2 regions of the Pseudarthrobacter sp. B907 genome follow, and region 1 is predicted to be linked to the other one. Evidence: riboswitches for the same ligand, from Rfam matches in the RefSeq annotation. Region 1 holds a riboswitch; the other holds the start of a gene.
The links. Region 1 has a riboswitch for cyclic di-AMP ahead of ABLI39_RS12795 (aggregation-promoting factor C-terminal-like domain-containing protein). Riboswitches for the same ligand answer to the same signal wherever they lie in the genome.
Positions count from the first base shown of each region.

Region 2: linked by a shared signal. The riboswitch ahead of ABLI39_RS08850 (NlpC/P60 family protein) and the one ahead of ABLI39_RS12795 (aggregation-promoting factor C-terminal-like domain-containing protein) in region 1 are both predicted to bind cyclic di-AMP.

Region 1 covers NZ_JBEEQE010000014.1:77,617-81,691, forward strand. The annotation lists gene ABLI39_RS12785 (response regulator transcription factor) at 1-134, shown strand, start outside; gene ABLI39_RS12790 (sensor histidine kinase) at 138-1,733, shown strand; cyclic di-AMP (ydaO/yuaA leader) riboswitch at 1,841-2,030, shown strand; gene ABLI39_RS12795 (aggregation-promoting factor C-terminal-like domain-containing protein) at 2,029-2,757, shown strand; gene ABLI39_RS12800 (glyoxalase superfamily protein) at 2,875-3,252, opposite strand; gene upp (uracil phosphoribosyltransferase) at 3,307-3,942, opposite strand; gene ABLI39_RS12810 (phosphatase PAP2 family protein) at 3,955-4,075, opposite strand, start outside.
Region 2 covers NZ_JBEEQE010000008.1:22,306-26,380, reverse strand. The annotation lists gene ABLI39_RS08855 (HNH endonuclease) at 1-292, opposite strand, end outside; gene ABLI39_RS08850 (NlpC/P60 family protein) at 548-1,288, opposite strand; cyclic di-AMP (ydaO/yuaA leader) riboswitch at 1,553-1,711, opposite strand; gene ABLI39_RS08845 (M23 family metallopeptidase) at 1,859-2,686, opposite strand; cyclic di-AMP (ydaO/yuaA leader) riboswitch at 2,691-2,902, opposite strand; gene ABLI39_RS08840 (iron-dependent transcriptional repressor DtxR) at 3,052-3,747, opposite strand; gene serC (phosphoserine transaminase) at 4,046-4,075, shown strand, end outside.

The DNA of each region.
Region 1 (4,075 bases):
ACTACGATTTCGGCGGCCAGGCCAACATCGTGGAGCTCTACATCTCCTACCTCCGCAAAAAGGTCGACGCGGTCCACCCGCCGATGATCCACACCGTGCGCGGCGCCGGGTATGTCCTGAAACCGGCGGACTAGTCCGTGGCAACTCCCGCCCGAGACTCCGGCACCGGCCGGGACTGGCGCAGCCCGTCCACTTGGCACCTGCGCACACGACTGGTCCTGCTCGCCATGGCCCTGCTCGTTGCGATCTGCGGCGCCGTCGGGCTGGTCAGCTACGCCTCGATGGATCTGTTCCTGACGAAACAGCTGGACTCCCAGCTGGACCAGGCCTCCGAACGGGCGCGGGAGTTCGGCCGTCCCGGCCCCGGCAACGGCGAGGGGCGCCGGGATCCGCTGGAAGCACGCGGCCAGGCGGTGGGCACCCTCAACGCCCGGATCCTCGGAGACGCCGTCACCAGCGCCGGCTTCCTCGCCGACGACGCCACCCGGAAGGCGCTCTCCGCCGACGACGCCGGCGTCCTGCTGGCGCTCACCCCCGGCGCACTCCCCGTTGACCGGACCCTGTCCAGCGGCGCCTACCGGCTGGTCGCGGCGCAGACACCGTACGGCGATGTGATCGTTACCGGCCTGCCCCTGAAGGACAAACAGAACACGCTGGCTTCACTGGTCTGGACGATGGTCCTGGTCTCCGCCGGCGGGCTGGTGGTGATCGGGCTGGCCGGAACGGCGCTGATCCGGCGGACCATGAAACCGCTGGAGCACCTGTCCGAGGTGGCCACCAAGGTCTCCCGCCTCCCGCTCGACGCCGGCGAGGTTGCCCTGGCGGTGCGGGTGCCGGAGGCGGCCGCCAATCCCGGCACGGAGGTGGGCAGCGTGGGCTATGCCCTGAACCAGATGCTGGACAACGTTTCCAGCGCGCTGGAGGCGCGGCAGCAGAGCGAGATGAAGGTGCGGCAGTTCGTTGCCGACGCGTCCCACGAGCTGCGGACCCCGCTGACGGCCATCCGCGGCTACACGGAGCTGATGCGTATGACCGAGCACTTCACCCCGGACGGCCAGAAATCCCTCGCCCGCGTGCAGAGCCAGTCGGAACGGATGACCACCCTCGTGGAAGACCTGCTCCTGCTTGCCCGCCTCGACGAGGGCCAGCCGCTGAAGTTCAGCGACGTGGACCTCTCGCAGCTCGCGATCGAGACGGTCAGCGACGAGAAGGTCATGGCCCCGGACCGCCTCTGGCAGCTGGAGCTCGCCGAGGAGCCCGTGGTGGTGCGGGGTGACGCCGCCCAGCTGCACCAGGTGCTCGCGAACCTGCTCTCCAACGCGCGCAAGCACACCAAACCCGGCACCACCGTGACCACGGGGGTGAAGTGCGCCGACGACGGCAGCGCGGTCGTCACGGTGACGGACAACGGCACCGGAATTGCCCCTGAATTCGTGGACCGGGTGTTCCGCCGCTTTGCCCGGGCGGACGCGTCCCGCCGGAACCCTGTCACGGCCGCGGCACCCGTCGTCGCAGTTCCGGCGCCGGAACCGGCCCCGGCGAGGGTGCGCGGCGGAGCCGCCGCCCCCTTGACCTCCCCTGTTCCGGCCGCGACGGCGGAGGGCACCAGCGGCCTGGGGCTGTCCATTGTGCAGGCCATCGTCGAAGCCCACGGCGGCACCGTCGCTGTCACGTCCCGGCCCGGCCGCACGCAGTTCACCGTCCGCCTCCCCGCGCCATCTGCGGCGGGATAGTAGGAGCAAGCAACCACGCCGCCAACTATGGCCGCCGTTACCTAAATGTGACTTTCGCGGGAAAGTCCGGTATCGTTCTAGAGTGCGGCCATCGACCTGGCCGCATATCCGGTTTGACGCCAAACTCTGCCGCTTCCCGGATTCCGATGGATTAGGCAGAGGCGGGGGACCCAGAGTTCCCGGGCATTCTCCATCCATGCACCCTTGGGGTTAAGCCGCCACGTTGAGATTCCGTGCGGCCGGATTTTTTGCATCCGAACCCGACAGCTAACTCCGTAGGCGTTGAGAGGCAAACATGACTGAATTCAAGGTACCCATGCGCCCAGAAGGCGCTAAACAGACAGCTGAAGCCGACGTCGCGCGCCACCGCGCCGAGCCGGCCAAGCGCACGGCCCTGTCCCGGATTGGCTCCGGCCCCGGCACCAAGGGCAAGCGCGCCGCCGTGGTAGCCACCGCCCTCGCGGTCCTGCTGGGCGCAGGCGCCGCGGGCCAGGCTTCCAACACCTCGGCCCACACGGAGGCCGCGTCCAAGGACGCGTCGTTGCAGAAGCTGGAGTTCGAACAGGTCGGCAGCAACTCCCCGGCCTCCCCCTCCACCGGCACCGTGGACGCCAAGGCCTCCGAGGTCAAGCCGGCCGAGGCCCCGGCACCCCCGGCCCCGCCCGCGCCGGCCGCTCCCGCTCCCGCCGCGGTCCCGGTGCAGCCGGTCGCCATCGACGATCCCGCCGGCGCGCAGGCCTATGCCGCCGCGCAGCTGCCCGCCCATGGCTGGGCCGCCAGCGAAATGCAGTGCCTGCAGAAGCTGTGGACCAAGGAGTCCGACTGGAAGACCACCGCCACGAACCCCAGCAGCGGCGCCTACGGCGTGGTCCAGTCCCTGCCTGCCGAGAAGATGGCAAGCGCCGGCGCGGACTACCGCACCAACTACCGGACCCAGATCAACTGGGGCCTGAAGTACGTGCAGGACCGCTACGGCTCGCCGTGCGGCGCCCTGAACTTCCACTACGCGAACAACTGGTACTAAGAAAGCCGCCACCCGGGCCCCGGCGGAAAGCGAGGCCCCGGATTCAATGAATCCGGGGCCTCGCGTGCGCCTGCCCCCGCGGCGGCCGGGCCGCCTGGCAGCGGCCGCCCTGGCGGGTTACGCGTTCGGCCGGTCGGGGAGGTACTGCACCCCCCATTTGTTGCCGTCGGGATCCGCGAAGTAGACAAAGTGCCCCCAGTCCTGGACATCGATGTCGCTGACGTCCACACCGTTGTCCTTGAGCTGCTTATGGGCGGCCTCGATGTCATTGACCACCAGCTGGAGGCCCGGGGCGGTGCCGGGCGGGGCATCGTTGAGACCCTCGCCGATCGCAATCGAGCAGCCGGAGCCCGGCGGGGTCAGCTGGACGAAGCGGATGCCTTCTGAGGGGCGCTCGTCGTAGTCGGCGTTGAAGCCCACCTGGTTGACGTAGAAATCCTTGGCCCGGTCCACGTCGGACACCGGGACAAACACGAGTTCAAGTTTCCAGTCCATGGGCACAGGCTAGTCCCGGGCGCTGTCCGCCGGAACCCTTGACCGGCCGCGGAGCTAGCCTGCGATGCCGTAGAGGCGGTCGCCGGCGTCGCCCAGGCCGGGGACAATGTAGGACTTCTCGTTGAGCTTCTCGTCGATCGAGGCCAGCACAATCGTCACGTTGGCCTCCGAGAGTTCCTCTTCCAGCTTGGCCAGGCCCTCCGGGGCGGCCAGCAGGCAGATGCACGTGACGTCCGAGGCGCCGCGTTTGAACAGGAACTTGATGGCTTCACGCAGGGTGCCGCCGGTGGCCAGCATGGGGTCCAGGACGAAGATCTGGCGGTCCGTCAGGTCCTCGGGGAGGCGCTCGGCGTAGGTGATGATGTCCAGGGTCTCTTCGTCCCGGGCCATGCCCAGGAAGCCGACCTCGGCCGTGGGGACCAGTTTGGTCATGCCCTCGAGCATGCCGAGACCGGCGCGCAGGATCGGGACCACCAGCGGGGTGGGCTTGGTGAACGCCGTGCCGATCGTGGTGCTGACCGGCGTCTCGATGGTCACGGGTTCGGTGCGGACGTCGCGGGTTGCCTCGTAGGCAAGGAGCGTGACGAGCTCCTCAGTGAGCTGGCGGAAGACCGGGGACGGGGTGTTCTTGTCCCGCAGAACGGTGAGCTTATGGGCGACCAGCGGGTGGTCCACAACGAGAGTGCGCATGGGTCAAAACTATCACCCGGACGTGGAGGACCGTCCCGCCGGGCCGGGGGTATCGGCGTCGCCCGTTCCGCCGCGAAGGCTGCTCTCTGGGGCGGGGTCGCGCAGGTGGGCCTCGTTGTCGAATGTCGGTGCG
Region 2 (4,075 bases), on a different contig from region 1:
TGGGCTGGACATGGTCGATGGTGTGGGCCGCCTTGCCGCAGTAGGCGCAGCGGTGGTTGTCGCGGCGCAGCACCCCCCTGCGGCTGACCGCCGTCAGAGTGTTGTAGCGCGGCCTGATGTACCTGTTCAGCAGGATCACGGAGGGCCGGCCGAGGATATCCTGCGGGCCCACCACGGGATCGTCGCCTTCGGCCACCACACTGGCCTTCCCCGTCAGCACAAGGACCAGCGCCCGGCGGAAGGTGACTACCGCCAGCGGTTCATATCCAGCATTCAGAACGAGAGTGCGCATCCGCATACCTCTTCACGGCCGCACCCGCCAGGGGCACGAGGGCCGGCTGCCCTGTGCATGGTCGGGCTATGGATCGACACCACAAGAGTAAACACGGCAGGCCCGGTTTACCGAATTTTGTTTCGGCGCGCCCCCGCGGCTGGGTCCGCCGCAGGGTCCGGGGGCGGGTCGGCACCGCGCCCCGGGCAACGCAAAGGACCCCTGCCGCGGGCAGGGGTCCTTCACGATGCTTCCGGCGGGCGCCGGGATTCAGTCTTAGCCGCCGACGCGGATGAAGACCGGGCCGGAGCCGACGTTGACGCTGTACAGCGCGGTGGTTCCGCCGTTCCAGCCGCCGTGGACGGCCATGCCGTTGCCGACGTAAACAGCGATGTGGGCCATGCCCATGCCGCCGTTCTGGTAGTAGGCGAGGTCGCCCGGCTGAGCTTCAGCAGCGCTCACGGTGCGGCCCAGGGACAGGTAACCTGCCGGCCAGCCGTGGTAGTTGATGCCAACTGCGGCCAGCGCGTTGGTGGCCAGCATGGTGCAGTCCTGGGAGACACCGATCTGCGCGTAGGCAGCAGCGGCGATCGAAGCGCCCATGCCGCTGACAGCAGCCGGAGCCTTCGTGGCCAGGGAGGCGGTCACCGCGTTGCCGGTGGAAGCGGCAGCTTCCTTGACCTTGACGACGGGCTTGGGAGCCTCGACGGGGGCCGGTGCGGTGGTAACAGCGGGCTTCTCGTAGGAGATCGCGATGCTGGAGGCCGCGGAGATCGTGGCCGGTGAGGTGGACTGCACTTCCAGGGCGGAAGCGGAGGTCGACTCGCGCTGAACGTTGGTCTCGGCAGCGTTGGCTGCGATACCGCTGGTCAGCACCAGGCCGGAGGCTGCAGCGATAACCGCAGCCTGGCGACCCATACCACCGGCGTTGTCGCCGACGGCCTTAGCAATGACAGCCAGCGAGTTGGTCTTGGTGACCTCCGCGCGGTGGCGTGCAATGGTTGCACGAGTAGTCATTCAGTTCTCTCTTTCGTGATCCTTTTGTCCGCGCTCAATTCAGGCGGGACTGAGGACGCTCCGGCATCTTGGGGGTACGCCGGATCGCCCCGAAACGGGTTTCTTTAGCGAAGGGTGTACTGCGAAGACGCGCCAAAAGCGGGAACTGCGTTGTGAGATCCAGTCCGGGCGCCGACAAGGGCAGCGCGGAGCATGGAGTTCAGCGGGCTCAACTGAGCCTCGCCAGCGCGAGAACGCGCAGCATTGTGGCGTGAAGACACGAAAGTAGCCTCTCCCAATGCCTACGAGGTGAGCTGTCGGATTCGGATGGGAGTCACCCGGCCGCGCCGCTTCCTGGGAAGCTTTGCGACTTAACCCCAAGGTCTTCTTGCGAAGACCAAAATTGGTTCCCCCGCCCCTGCCAGACGATGTCATGCGAACGGACCTTGAGCGGTGGCAGAGTTAGGCAATCCACTCAAGAGCGCCAACTTCGGAGAAGTTGGCGTGCTTCATACGGTACAGCAGTTGGGACTCAATGTCACATTCAGATCACGGCGTGTCACAGAAATGCGAGTGGTCCCTCGGCTCGGCTTAGAGCCAGCCCAGCGGATCAACGACTTCCCCGTTGACCATCACCTCGAAGTGGAGGTGGCAGCCGGTGGAGGCGCCGGTGGTGCCGCTCATCGCCACCACGTCGCCGCGGGAAACCTGCTGGCCCACGCGGACAGTGGAGGACGACAAGTGGTTGTACGTGGTCTCCAGGCCATTGCCATGGTCGATCACGACGCGGTTGCCGCCCCCGTAGGGGTGCCAGCCGGTAAAGGTTACGGTGCCGCTGGCCGCGGCATGCACGGCGGTGCCGCACTGGGCGGCGTAGTCCTGCCCGCGGTGGAATTCCCCGACGGCGCCCGTGATGGGACTGATCCGATAGCCGAAGGGCGAGGCGGTGACCATCGTGTCCAGCGGGTGGCCGAGGCTGCCGGCCGAGGCCGCCCGGGTGATCGTGCTGGCGGACTGGGCGCTGAGCAGCTGCTTCAGCTTGCCGTCCGGGTCGCCCTTGGTGGTGACGGCTGTGCGGTTGAAGTCAATCTGGGCAGCGGAGGCCTTGACTTCGGGCTGCGCCGCGGCGGAAACCGAGCCGGTCTTGGCGGAGTCCGTGGAGTCGGTGGCCATCACTGGGCCGGTGGCCGGGACTGTGAAGGTGAGGACCAGGCCGGTGGCCGCCAGGGCGATGCCGGCTTTCTGCCCGACGCCGCTGACAGCGGCAAAGTCGGTTATCTGACGGAACGCACTGCGCCGGCCGCGGCGTTCGTCGCGGTGCGCGTCACGCGGGCGCCCGGCGGTTACGACGGCGGCCGGGCGCGGCTCCGGAGCGGGACCGGTCGCACGACGGCGGCCCCTGACGGTCTCGGTGGTCAACTACGGTTCCTCTCTGGATAGCCTGCGAAGTTAGCTGTCGGATTCGGGTCAGAGAGATCAAAGACCCGGTCCGCCGGTGCAAGCATCCAGACACAGGGGCATCCAAGGGAGGCCTCATGGAGATTGCTTGCCGCTAGCGGACTTCACCCCAAGGCTGTTGGATCAACAGCCGGTAGTGGTTCCCCCGCCTCTGCCAGAAGGTGACTCGCCTACTGATCCGCTGGCAGAGCTCGGCTTCGGATCAGATAACGCTTTAGTATCAGTGCCAGTTCATAACTATAGGCGATTAAGACAGGCAGTAATAATTTCGTTATCTCCCCTGTGCACAACTTGGCCCCCACGCCCAGGACGGCGGTTCGGACAAGTTACCCGAGCGTAACGAAGACGTGGGCCGCGACCTCGGGAGGCAGTTCAAGGGCGCCCTCGATATCGGGGACCCGGACCGAGATGTACTCCCCCACGCGTTCCAGCGAGACCCGGGCGCCGGGCCGGATTCCGCCCTCGTCGAGCTGCACCAGCAGCTCCGGTTCCACCTGGATGGGCTCGGCGAGGCGGCTCACGGTGATCCGGGAGTCAGCGCCGTAGCCGGCCATGGCATCGAGCAGGTTCACGACCCCGCCCGCGGCCTCCGACGGCGGGAGACCGCCCAGGTCCGCGAGCCCGGGAATCGGATTTCCGTACGGGGACACGGTGGGGTGGTCCAGCATTTCGAAGATGCGCCGTTCAACCCGTTCGCTCATCACATGCTCCCAGCGGCACGCTTCCTCGTGGACGTAGGCCCAATCGAGTCCGATCACGTCGGCCAGGAGCCGCTCGGCCAGCCGGTGCTTGCGCATCACCTCGATGGCGCGCTTGCGCCCCGCGTCGGTCAGCTCAAGGTGCCGGTCGCCGGAGACAACCACCAGGCCGTCGCGTTCCATCCGGCCGACGGTCTGGGACACGGTGGGACCGGAGTGGCGGAGCCGTTCGGCGATGCGGGCGCGGAGGGCGACGATGTTTTCTTCTTCAAGTTCCAGGATGGTCCGGAGATACATCTCGGTGGTATCGATCAGATCCGTCATTCAGCTCAGCTCCTCGAGCGCCGTCCTTGCGTCATTCCCACCGTACCGCGTGCAGGATGCGCCCCGGCGAGATCCGCCGTACATCACCGCACAGCCTAGCCTATTTTGAATTACTCCGGATAATCTGCGGCCTCCCGCCCGGGCAGCCCCGCCCGGGCCGTCTCAGTGACCGGACTATGACGGACGATTTTCCCTCCTGCCGAGGACCGTCGGGCAGAATAAGGTCAGGTCCCCGGCCGCAGCCCACGCACCATCCGCCCGGGCCACGCCACGCACCCAGCCGACAATTGGAGCCACTGTGAGCGACACCAGCATCACCATTCCCGCG